2 linked regions of the Pokkaliibacter sp. MBI-7 genome follow. The protein of the gene in region 2 binds, or shares a complex with, the protein of the main gene of each other region. Links are inferred from orthologs where the notes say so. Each region holds a gene or a part of one and is shown on either strand. Other genes may lie near its edges. The genes, in order: accD and QCD60_RS18645.

What was found.
Region 1: the proteins of QCD60_RS18645 (region 2) and accD are in contact, whole or in part, in a solved structure (PDB 8UXZ), measured with the Escherichia coli proteins. The link is inferred for Pokkaliibacter sp. MBI-7 from one-to-one orthologs.

The regions. Positions count from the first base shown.
Region 1 is NZ_JARVTG010000002.1:388,558-395,361, reverse strand. The notes cover bases 1-2,967. They hold accD (acetyl-CoA carboxylase, carboxyltransferase subunit beta), read right to left. Parts: upstream 1,948-2,967; coding sequence 1,054-1,947; downstream 1-1,053. Other genes in these bases: trpB (tryptophan synthase subunit beta), read right to left, coding at 2,852-2,967; trpA (tryptophan synthase subunit alpha), read right to left, coding at 2,039-2,842; folC (bifunctional tetrahydrofolate synthase/dihydrofolate synthase), read right to left, coding at 1-875. Also shown: more of trpB, read right to left, coding at 2,968-4,072; QCD60_RS21435 (phosphoribosylanthranilate isomerase), read right to left, coding at 4,056-4,685; tRNA pseudouridine(38-40) synthase TruA, read right to left, coding at 4,809-5,651; QCD60_RS21425 (FimV/HubP family polar landmark protein), read right to left, coding at 5,789-6,804.
Region 2 is NZ_JARVTG010000001.1:4,224,794-4,228,931, forward strand. What follows is about bases 1-2,885. They hold QCD60_RS18645 (acetyl-CoA carboxylase carboxyltransferase subunit alpha), read left to right. Parts: upstream 1-908; coding sequence 909-1,862; downstream 1,863-2,885. Other genes in these bases: dnaE (DNA polymerase III subunit alpha), read left to right, coding at 1-802; tilS (tRNA lysidine(34) synthetase TilS), read left to right, coding at 1,876-2,885. In the rest of the region: more of tilS, read left to right, coding at 2,886-3,228; QCD60_RS18655 (CTP synthase), read left to right, coding at 3,398-4,138. UniProt on the Escherichia coli protein: Component of the acetyl coenzyme A carboxylase (ACC) complex. First, biotin carboxylase catalyzes the carboxylation of biotin on its carrier protein (BCCP) and then the CO(2) group is transferred by the carboxyltransferase to acetyl-CoA to form malonyl-CoA.

The sequences.
Region 1 (6,804 bases), on a different replicon or contig from region 2:
GTCAGGGTCGCATGACTCAGAGCATGGCGACACTGTTCATCAGTCAGCTCAATGCCAAGCCATTTTACCGCTTGCAAGGCCGGAGCCATGTTTCTGACCGGTAGCTGAGGAGCCGGGATGTGATCCACATACCAGGGCCGACCATCCGGTAGCTGTCCGTAACAACGATAATCACCATTGCCCTCATCGATACCAAAAGATTCACCGATTTTCATCAGACGAGCTGCAATTGTCTGTGCATGCTCAGCCAGAGACTGCGGCACATCAGGCTCAGCACACAGCGCCAGGCGATCTGGCCGGAATATACCTGCCTTCTCAAAGCCGATAGCTTCACGATCACTGCCCAGCCAGTCTGTGTGATCCAGATCCACTGACGTCACGATGGCGACATCACCACTGACGATATTGACCGCATCGAGGCGGCCACCAAGCCCGACTTCCAGCACCGCCAGATCCAGGTTCGCGCCTGCCAGCAGCAGTAACGCAGCGAGGGTTCCAAACTCAAAATAGGTGAGCGAGATCACCTCGCCCTGCTGCGACAGCGCTGTTTGACAGGCCTCAATGCGCTCAAACACCGCGCACAGCTGCTCATCAGTTACACTCTTGCCTTCAATCGCGACACGCTCGTTGTAACGCAGGAAATGAGGTGAGGTATAAGTGCCTGTTTTCCAGCCTGCAGTCATAGCCAGCTGACTGATATAGGTTAAGGTTGAGCCCTTGCCATTGGTGCCGCCAACCACAACCACCTTTTTGGCAGGCTGCGGTGCCCCCAATGCTTGCCACACCTTCTGTACCCGATCCAGACCCAGATCTATCGCTGATGGGTGCTGTTGCTCCATCCAGGCCAACCAGTCATTAAGTGTGCGCTGTGTCATTATTGAATCCACCGGGATAACCCCTGCCAAAGCCAATTATCTTCCCGGCAAGAGTTTCTGTACGTTAACAAAAATAACGCCGACTCCATCAACCCTGATCGGATCAACGGAAAGTCGGCGACATTAGGGTGCCAGACTCAGCACCACAGCACTCCGGAGGCTTTCACCCCGGTCACTGTTATTCCTCTGCTTCTTCCTGAACTTCCTTGATTTCAGGAAGATGGCTCAATTTACGCAGAATCGAACCCAGACGCTCGCGCATCTGTTTGCGGTGCAGAATCATGTCCAGAGCACCATGACTCAGCAGGAACTCACTGCGCTGGAATCCTTCTGGCAGTTTCTCACGCACCGTCTGCTCAATAACACGGGGGCCGGCGAAACCAATCAAAGCATTGGGCTCAGCCACGTTCAGATCACCCAGCATCGCCAGACTTGCAGACACGCCCCCAAAAACCGGGTCAGTCATGACAGAAATATAGGGCACACCGTTTTGCTTGAGCTTTTCCAGTGCGGCACTGGTCTTCGCCATCTGCATAAGAGAGAACAGTGCTTCCTGCATGCGCGCACCACCAGAAGCCGCGAAGCAGATCAGGGGAATACGCTCTTTCAAAGCATGCTGGGCCGCACGAACAAAACGTTCACCTACCACTGACCCCATGGAACCGCCCATGAAGTTGAACTCAAAGGCTACCGCAACAACCGGCATACCATCCAGAGTGCCGCTCATTGCAATCAGTGCATCCTTCTCGCCAGTCTCCTTCTGGGCAGCCACCAGGCGATCCTTATAGCGCTTGGAGTCCTTGAACTTCAGACGATCACTGGGCTCAACATTCGCACCGATTTCTGCCCGATTTTCCGCATCCAGAAAAACATCCAGACGACGGCGAGCACTGATACGCATGTGATGATCGCACTTCGGACATACATCCAGATTTTTTTCCAGCTCGGGGCGATACAGCACCGCCTCACACTTGGGGCACTTCTTCCACAACCCTTCAGGTACAGAAGAGGTTGAGGTTTTACGCTGCACCCGAACGAGGGAAGGAACGATTTTTTCTAGCCAGTTACTCATAGATTCTCCGCACCAACCTTGCGAACTGCGATTGCTCTTCAAACACTGGCAGTGTCCACAGCTCGCCGGCCAGCATCATTTCTTAACTCAGTCAGGCATCCATCGCTTCGCGCATGCTGCGCAATATGGCGGGCACTTCCTGCAATAACGCGGCCCTGTCCTGCTGCAACTCGGCCATCTTGTTGACCAGTACACTTCCCACGATGACACCATCGGCTACCGCTGCGACTGCTTTGGCCGATGCGGCATCGCGAATACCAAAACCGACACCCACCGGCTGACTGACGTGCTGGCGAATGAAACCAACCCGCTCAGCCACTTCGGCAGTATTCAGCTGGGCTGATCCTGTCACGCCTTTAAGTGATACGTAGTATACGTAACCAGAACCCGCCTTGCCGATTGCCTCAACTCGCTCAACCTTGCTGGTAGGCGCCAGCAGGAAAACCAAATCCAGACCATGAGCCTGCATCAATGCAGGCACATCATCGGCCTCTTCTGGGGGCATATCGACCAGCAAAACGCCATCCACACCAGCGGTCGCGGCCTGCTCGGCGAACGCTTTATATCCCATCATTTCGACAGGATTCAGGTATCCCATCAAGACAACAGGCGTAACCTCATCCTGAACACGAAATGCTTTGACCATCTCCAGCACATCTGCCAAACGAGTGCCGTGTGCCAGTGCCCGCTCGCAGGCTAACTGAATGACCGGACCATCTGCCATGGGGTCTGAAAACGGCACGCCCAGCTCAATAATGTCAGCGCCCGCGCCGACCAGAGCATGCATCAGGGGGACTGTGAGATCCAGGCCACCATCACCAGCAGTGATGTAAGGAATCAGCGCCTTACGATTCGCCGCTGCGAGGCGAGCGAAACATCCTGAGATACGGCTCATTACTACTCCTTAGATCTCGATGCCATCAATGCCGGCAACGGTATGAATATCTTTGTCGCCACGACCCGACAGGTTAACGACAAGAATCTGATCCTGAGACATGGTCGGGGCAATCTTGATTGCATGAGCAACTGCGTGGCTTGACTCAAGGGCCGGCATAATACCTTCAATGCGAGTCAGCATACGGAATGCATTCATTGCCTCTTCATCGGTCGCAGCTACATATTCAGCTCTACCGGTATCTTTCAGCCACGCATGTTCAGGTCCAACGCCAGGATAATCAAGACCAGCCGAAACCGAATGCGTACCCAGAATCTGCCCAGCATCATCAGCCATCAGATAAGTGCGGTTGCCATGCAGCACACCTGGGCGCCCTGCGGTCAACGGAGCGGCGTGCTGACCTGTTGCCAGACCCAGTCCGCCCGCCTCGACACCAATCATTCTTACGCTGGCATCCTCGATAAAGGGATAGAACAGCCCGATGGCATTAGATCCACCACCGACGCACGCAACCAGGGCATCTGGCAGACGACCGGTTTGTTCCAGGCATTGCTGACGGGCTTCGCGGCCGATGACGGACTGAAAATCACGAACCATTTGCGGATAGGGATGAGGGCCTGCTGCGGTACCAATGATGTAGAAGGTGCTATCAACATTGGTAACCCAATCTCGCATGGCTTCATTGAGAGCGTCTTTCAACGTGCGCGTGCCAGACGTGACAGGTACCACCTTGGCACCCAGCAGTTTCATGCGATAAACGTTGAGCGCTTGACGACGAATATCTTCCTCGCCCATATACACCACGCACTCCAGCCCGAGGCGAGCAGCGACAGTTGCAGATGCCACACCATGTTGGCCAGCTCCTGTTTCAGCGATAATACGAGGTTTGCCTATTTTTTTGGCCAATAAGGCCTGGCCAATAGTATTGTTAACCTTGTGCGCACCCGTGTGATTAAGGTCTTCCCGCTTCAGGTAAATCTGCGCACCACCCAGCTCACGAGACAAACGCTCAGCATGATAAAGAGGCGATGGACGGCCCACATAATGCTTCAGATCACGATCAAATTCGGCGATAAACTCGGGGTCTTGCCACAAACGCTGATACGTCTCGGTAAGCTCTTCCAGTGCCGCCATCAGGGTCTCAGACACAAAGCGCCCACCATAGGGGCCAAAGTGTCCTCGTTCGTCAGGCAGACTGACCAACGCTTTCAGATCAACTTGCGTCACCACGTAACACCCCTTGTACAAATTGAGAAATGAGAGCGGCATCCTTCTTGCCTGGAGCAGACTCGACGCCACCACTGACATCGACGGCATAAGGTCTTACCCCGCGTACCGCGATACCAATATTATCCGGTGTCAGGCCACCCGCCAGAATCACAGGTTTGCCCACGTTATCTGGCAATACTTGCCAGTCAAAAGTAAGGCCTGTTCCTCCTGGCATACCCGGCATATAGGCATCTACCAGTAAAGCCTGTGCTGAGGAATAGGTTTGAGCCAACGCTATCAGGTCCGTCCCCGGCTTCATCCTGATGGCCTTTATATAGGGCACGGAAAACGACTCGCAATAGGCTGCAGTCTCGTCACCGTGAAATTGCAGCAAGCTAAGTGGAGCAATGCTCAACACCTTTTTTACCTGCTCAGGTGCCTCGTCGACGAACAAGCCAACACGCTCTACGAAAGGTGGCAACGCCTGGCAGATATCACGACAGAGAGCAGCGTCAATAGCTCGCTTGCTCGGTGGGTAAAATACAAACCCTAAAGCATCCGCCCCAGCTTCAACCGCCGCCAGAGCATCCTCGACACTTCGCATACCACAAATTTTGACGCGTGTTCGGGTCATGAAATGCTCGTACTGTCCAAGATAAATGAGTTAAATCCGAGAAAACCGAGGTTAATCAAGGTGCCAGATGTTAGCAGAACTACTTGCTGATCCCAATAGAAAGGCAACCCTACCCCGCATGCCCTAGCCCTCACCGAAACTGCCCAGAAAATTGGGGCCGGGAGCCTCTTGCGGCAGGATGAATGATTCCGGGTATACCGCACGCACCAGATAAAGACCAAAAGGCGGCGCGGTCACCCCTCCCAATCGGCGATCCCGAGCATCCAGTACTTCTTTAGCCCACAGAGGCTCAGCCTCACCTGCACCAATCTTTATCAGTACGCCCGCAAGATTGCGGACCATGTGATGAAGAAATGCGTTCGCCCTTACATTCAATACGATCAGATTACCTTGCCGCACAACATCCAGTTGCTTCAAGGTCCGCACAGGACTTTTCGCCTGGCACTGAACAGCGCGAAAGGAGGTAAAATCATGGGTGCCAACGAGATGGCGCGCTGCTTCTTGCATTCGCACCACATCCAGCGGGCGATAATCCCAGGTCAGATGTCGATTGAGCAGGGCGGGCTGAACTTTATGGTTATAGATGACATAACGATATTGACGTTCTACTGCAGAAAAGCGTGCATGAAAATCATCAGCCACTTCTGTAGCCCAGCGCACACTGACATGATGAGACAGATGGGTATTGGTCCCCATGATCCAAGCCCGGGGATCACGAACAGCCGTCGTATCAAAATGGACCACCTGCTCGCTGGCATGGACTCCCGCATCTGTTCGGCCTGCACACACGACTGCAACTGCCTCATTGGCAACCTTGCTGAGCGCGCGTTCCAGCTCTGCCTGCACACTGGCAACACCCGACTTTTGCGCTTGCCAACCATGAAACTCGCTGCCGTTGTACTCGACACCCAAGGCAATACGAAAAATCTTTGGAGAAATCTCCAGCGACGAATGTGAATTGGTCATTAAGCGTTCTGAATCTGATAAATAGCACACATTGAAAACAGCCGAGGGCTGTACAGGAAAACACAAGACCGGCGATTTGGCCGGTCTTGTCACGATCTGACTCCGATGAGCGGCGTACAGCTATACAATACTCACCTTTAAACCAGCGATGCCAGAAGCTCTTCCGCTTCCTGCTTCTGACTCTCAGACCCTTCTATCATGACCTCGTTCAGAATATCGCGGGCACCATCCGCGTCTTCCATATCAAGATAGGCTCTTGCCAGATCAAGCTTGGTGGCCACTTCATCAGCCCCGGACAGGAAAGTAAAATCTTCATCGCCCAACGCTTCCTCTTCGACGAAACCATCCTGATCGGCTTCAGCCAGCAACGCATTGAGTTCATCGTCCAGGCTGAGCAAGTCGTCCTCAGATTCCTCAACCGGTTCTTCTTCAACCAGTACATCGGAGCTATCCGGCTCCTCCAGCTCACTCAGATCAGCAACATCCTCAAGGTCGGGTATTTCAAGATCTGTATCCATGTCATCGGGATCTGTCTGATCAAGCAAACTGTCGATATCATCCTGAGCAGGGTTATCGTCACGATCGACAGGCAAGTCGAGATCATCGCCATTTTCAATGCCATCCAGATCAGCATCCAAGCTTGCGAGATCCGGTTCATTCAACAGCGTATGAACAAACGCTTCTTCATCCTGATCGGGCGTGTCGCTTACTTCCAGATCGACACTTTGCGCCAGATCCTGCTCATCAAACTCTCCGATCTGTCGCGACGACTCCTGTTCACCTGCCTCAGCAACGTCATCCAGATCGACATCTCCGCCCTCCTCGATACTGGAGGTCATGTCGACAAAGTCATCCTCATGGATATCTTCGATAGGGCTGGGCCGGGCGGGCTCTGGCTCAATAGCCATATCGCCATCATCGACCTGATTGAAGGGATCGTCACTGTCAATATCCAGATCCAGATCATCATCCAGAAGATCATCAAAGCCCTCGAGCGGATCCAACTCAGCAAAACTGGCAGCAGACGCAGCTGGCGCCTCACGCACTGGCTTTGACTCTTCCACCTCAGGCATCATGGCAGCGGCCACAGCAGCACCTGCGGCTACACCGGCTGCCGTCATTGCGCCATCATTGTTACGCATCTGCTCTTCCA
Region 2 (4,138 bases):
CAGAGCGGTATTGTGGGCTGCCATTGGTGATGCTCTGCAGGCTGCTGATCAGCAGGCACGTAACTCTGACAGTGGTGTGTTTGATCTTTTTGGTGATGTGATTGCTGCCAATGATCACAACACCCTGTACTCCAGCTATTTGTCATTGGAGGAGTGGCCCGACAAGGAACGCCTGAATGGTGAAAAAGATACGTTGGGGCTATTCGTAACAGGACATCCTATTGATGCTTATGAGCATGAACTCAAAGGCATGGTCAAAGTGCGCCTGGCAGACCTGAAACCCAGTCGTGAAAGTCAGTTGCTTGCCGGGCTGGTGGTAGGGGTTCGAACAATGAAAAGCAAAAAGGGGGAAACCCTTGCGTTTGTTACATTGGATGACCGTACTGGCAGGGTAGAGGTATCGGTGTTTGGTGAACTCTATCATCAGCATCGTGAAGTGTTAGGTAAGGATGCTGTCATTCTGATTGAAGGTGATGTCAGTCAGGATGACTTCAGTGGCGGTTTGCGTGTTCGTGCCAAGCGTTTGCTCTCTATCGAGGAGGCACGGGCCCGACATGCCAAGCATCTTGAGCTCAAGCTGTCCTGTGAAGGACTGCAGGCTCGTGAGATACAAGCGATTCAAGCCATGCTTGCTCCCTATCGGGATCAGGAAGGCAACCAGATTCGTATCCATTACAAGCAGCAGGAAGCTGAGGCCTTTGTGGTTTGTGGTGAGAGCTGGCGAGTAAAAGTAGCGGATGAACTGCTGTTATCCCTGACGTCTCAGCTGGGTAAACAGTCAGTAAAACTGGTCTATCGTTGAAAATTTTGAACGGGTCGGGGTGTCTCGACTCCCAGGCAAGAAAAGCGTATGGTAGGCAGCCATTATTGACGCCCCAAGGGGCTGGCTGCATTAGCGGAAACGAGTAATGAACCCAAACTATCTGGATTTTGAACAGCCTATTGCTGATCTTCAGGCTAAAATCGACGAACTGCGTCTGGTGAGCAGCAGCAATGACTTCAACATCACAGAAGAGATTGCCAAGCTGGAAGAAAAGAGCGCCAGCCTGACAGAGCAGGTATTTTCCAACCTGAGTGACTGGCAGATAACCCAGTTATCACGGCATCCTCTACGTCCTTACACGCTGGACTACATCAAGAACATTTTTACTGATTTTGATGAGCTGCATGGTGACCGTCACTTCGCTGACGATGCTGCGATTGTTGGTGGCATTGCACGATTGGACGATGAGCCGGTTATGATTATTGGCCAACAGAAAGGTCGTGACGTTCGTGAGAAAGTACGTCGCAACTTCGGTATGCCTCGCCCTGAAGGATACCGCAAAGCATTGCGTCTGATGGAAATGGCTGAACGGTTTAATCTGCCCATCCTGACCTTTATCGACACTCCCGGAGCCTGGCCTGGTATTGACGCAGAAGAGCGTGGGCAGAGTGAGGCCATCGCCTTCAATCTTGCGGTGATGTCGCGTCTCAATACCCCAATCATTTCTACTGTTATTGGTGAGGGGGGCTCTGGTGGCGCTCTGGCTATTGGTGTGTGTGACCGCCTGCTGATGCTGGAATATTCTGTCTATTCAGTTATTTCTCCTGAAGGCTGTGCTTCTATCCTGTGGAAAAGTGCAGAGAAGGCGTCGGAAGCCGCTAAGGCAATGGGGATGACTGCGGGTCGTCTTCAGGAGTTGGGTTTCGTTGACCGCTTGATTGATGAGCCACTGGGTGGCAGTCACCGTAATCCTCGTCTGATGGCAGCTAATCTCAAGCTGGCCTTGCAGGAAACCTTGGGCGAGCTGCGGGGGCTGACGCAGGAAGAGCTGCTGGAGCAGCGCTATGAGCGGCTGATGAATTTTGGCTCTTTCGAATAATCTTCTTATCTCCATGAAAAAAGCCGGGTCTGCCCGGCTTTTTTCATCTTGGCAGACTGTGGAACCTCAAGGGCTTCTGGTGGGGCTAAAGCATCTGGCCCCTCGCAGGTTGGTCATAGCAGTTAGCGGTGGCCTGGATTCACAGGTGTTGCTGCATCTAACCTGGCGCCTTGCCAGCAGTGGTGGCCTACCTTGCCCGGTCGAGGTCTGGCATGTTAATCACGGTCTGCAGGCAGGGGCTAACGCTTGGCAGGCTCAGGTGGCTCGCTTGGCCGCTAGCTATGGTTTTATCTATCGCGCTTTTCGCATAGCTGTTTTGCCCACAGCAAACGTTGAGGCCGGTGCTCGTCATGCACGCTATGCTGCTTTTAGTGCTCACGCCAACTCGGGTGACGTGCTGTTGTTAGGGCAGCATGCCGATGACCAAAGTGAAACCCTTATGCTGAGACTGATGCGTGGTAGTGGCCCGACGGGGTTGGCTGCGATGGCTGAGGTACGTGCTAGTGATGGGGTGTATTGGGTGCGGCCGATGTTGCATATTGAGCGCCGGCAGCTTGAAGAGTATGCCTGTCAGTGGCAACTGGAGCCCATAGAAGATCCGAGCAATGCTTCAGAAGTATATGACCGTAATTATCTGCGTCATCAGGTTATGCCTCGTTTGACGCAGCGCTGGCCATCTTTGAATGCTCGTTTACGGCGATCGATAGAAGCCTGTGATGAGGCTTCATCCTTACTGCAGGAACTGGCGGAGTTGGATATGCGTCAGTGTGGCTGGCTAGCGGCTGATTTGTCGTTGGCGCTGCCTGCATGGGCTGAGTTGAGTCAGTCCAGACAGTTTAATGTGCTGCGCTGTTGGTTTTTGGACCGTGGTGCTTTGCCGCCCCCTGTCTCTGTCAAAGCGAAGTTGTCACAGTTTGTTGATGCCGCTGATGATCGACAGCCGCAGCTGAGCTGGGAAGGCTGGCAATTGCGTCGATATCGGCAGCGGCTGTATTTCGTTCCCGAGTGGCTGGAAAATCTGTCTCTTCCGCAAAGTTGTGTGCTGCAAGCAAGAACACCTTTACCCTACGGCGAGTTGATTGTGAGTGATGTAAAGGGCCGTGGTGTACGTGCTGATCCTCAGGCGAGCTGGGAAGTTCGTTTTCGTCAGGGGGGGGAGTCGTGGCAACCGTCAGGCGCCACGCACAAGGTGAGCCTGAAGCACTATATGCAGGGGCGTGGTATTCCTCCCTGGGAAAGAGCGCTGATACCTTTGCTGTATTGTGACGATGAGCTGGTGGCAGTGGCAACGCATCCTGCTCAGGGGTGGGTCGCTCAGGCGGACGAGTGCGGCTGGTGGTTAACGTGGCAGCGTGAACACACCTGAGTCGCAGTCTATATTTGCACCATAAAGATGCTGGCCATCTCGATTGTGCTTCAGTCTGACGGGATTCTGCCATTGTTGGGATGAGGCAGTTCTGTTATCCTGACGTCCCATCTTGATGACATCATCGTCACCTCTCTATTCCCACAACGCAGAAACGTACAGGTTTTCAATGACGCGCTATATTTTCGTCACGGGCGGCGTCGTGTCCTCATTGGGGAAAGGCATTGCCTCTGCCTCTTTGGCCGCGATTCTAGAAGCTCGAGGTCTCAAGGTGACCATGCTCAAACTGGACCCATACATCAACGTGGATCCAGGTACCATGAGCCCCTTCCAGCACGGTGAAGTATTTGTCACCGACGACGGTGCGGAAACTGACTTGGATCTTGGTCACTATGAGCGTTTTATCCGTACCCATATGACGCAACGGAACAACTTCACGACAGGGCGTGTTTACGAGCACGTATTGCGTAAGGAACGTCGCGGCGACTATCTGGGGGGGACCGTTCAGGTTATTCCTCACATTACCGATGAAATCAAACGCCGGGTTATTGATGGTGCCGAAGGTGCCGACGTAGCGCTGGTGGAAATTGGTGGCACTGTCGGTGATATCGAGTCTCTGCCATTTTTGGAAGCCGTTCGCCAACTGCGTGTGGAACTGGGTAGCGAACGAGCACTTTTCATGCACCTGACCCTAGTGCCTTATATCGCCACCGCAGGCGAAACTAAGACGAAACCGACTCAGCATTCGGTGAAAGAATTGCGCTCAATCGGTATTCAGCCGGATATTCTGGTGTGCCGTTCTGAGGTGACTATTCAAGCACCCGAGCGCCGCAAGATCGCTCTGTTCACCAACGTCGAAGAGCGTGCTGTTATCAGTCTGCCTGATGCCAACAGTATTTATGCTATCCCG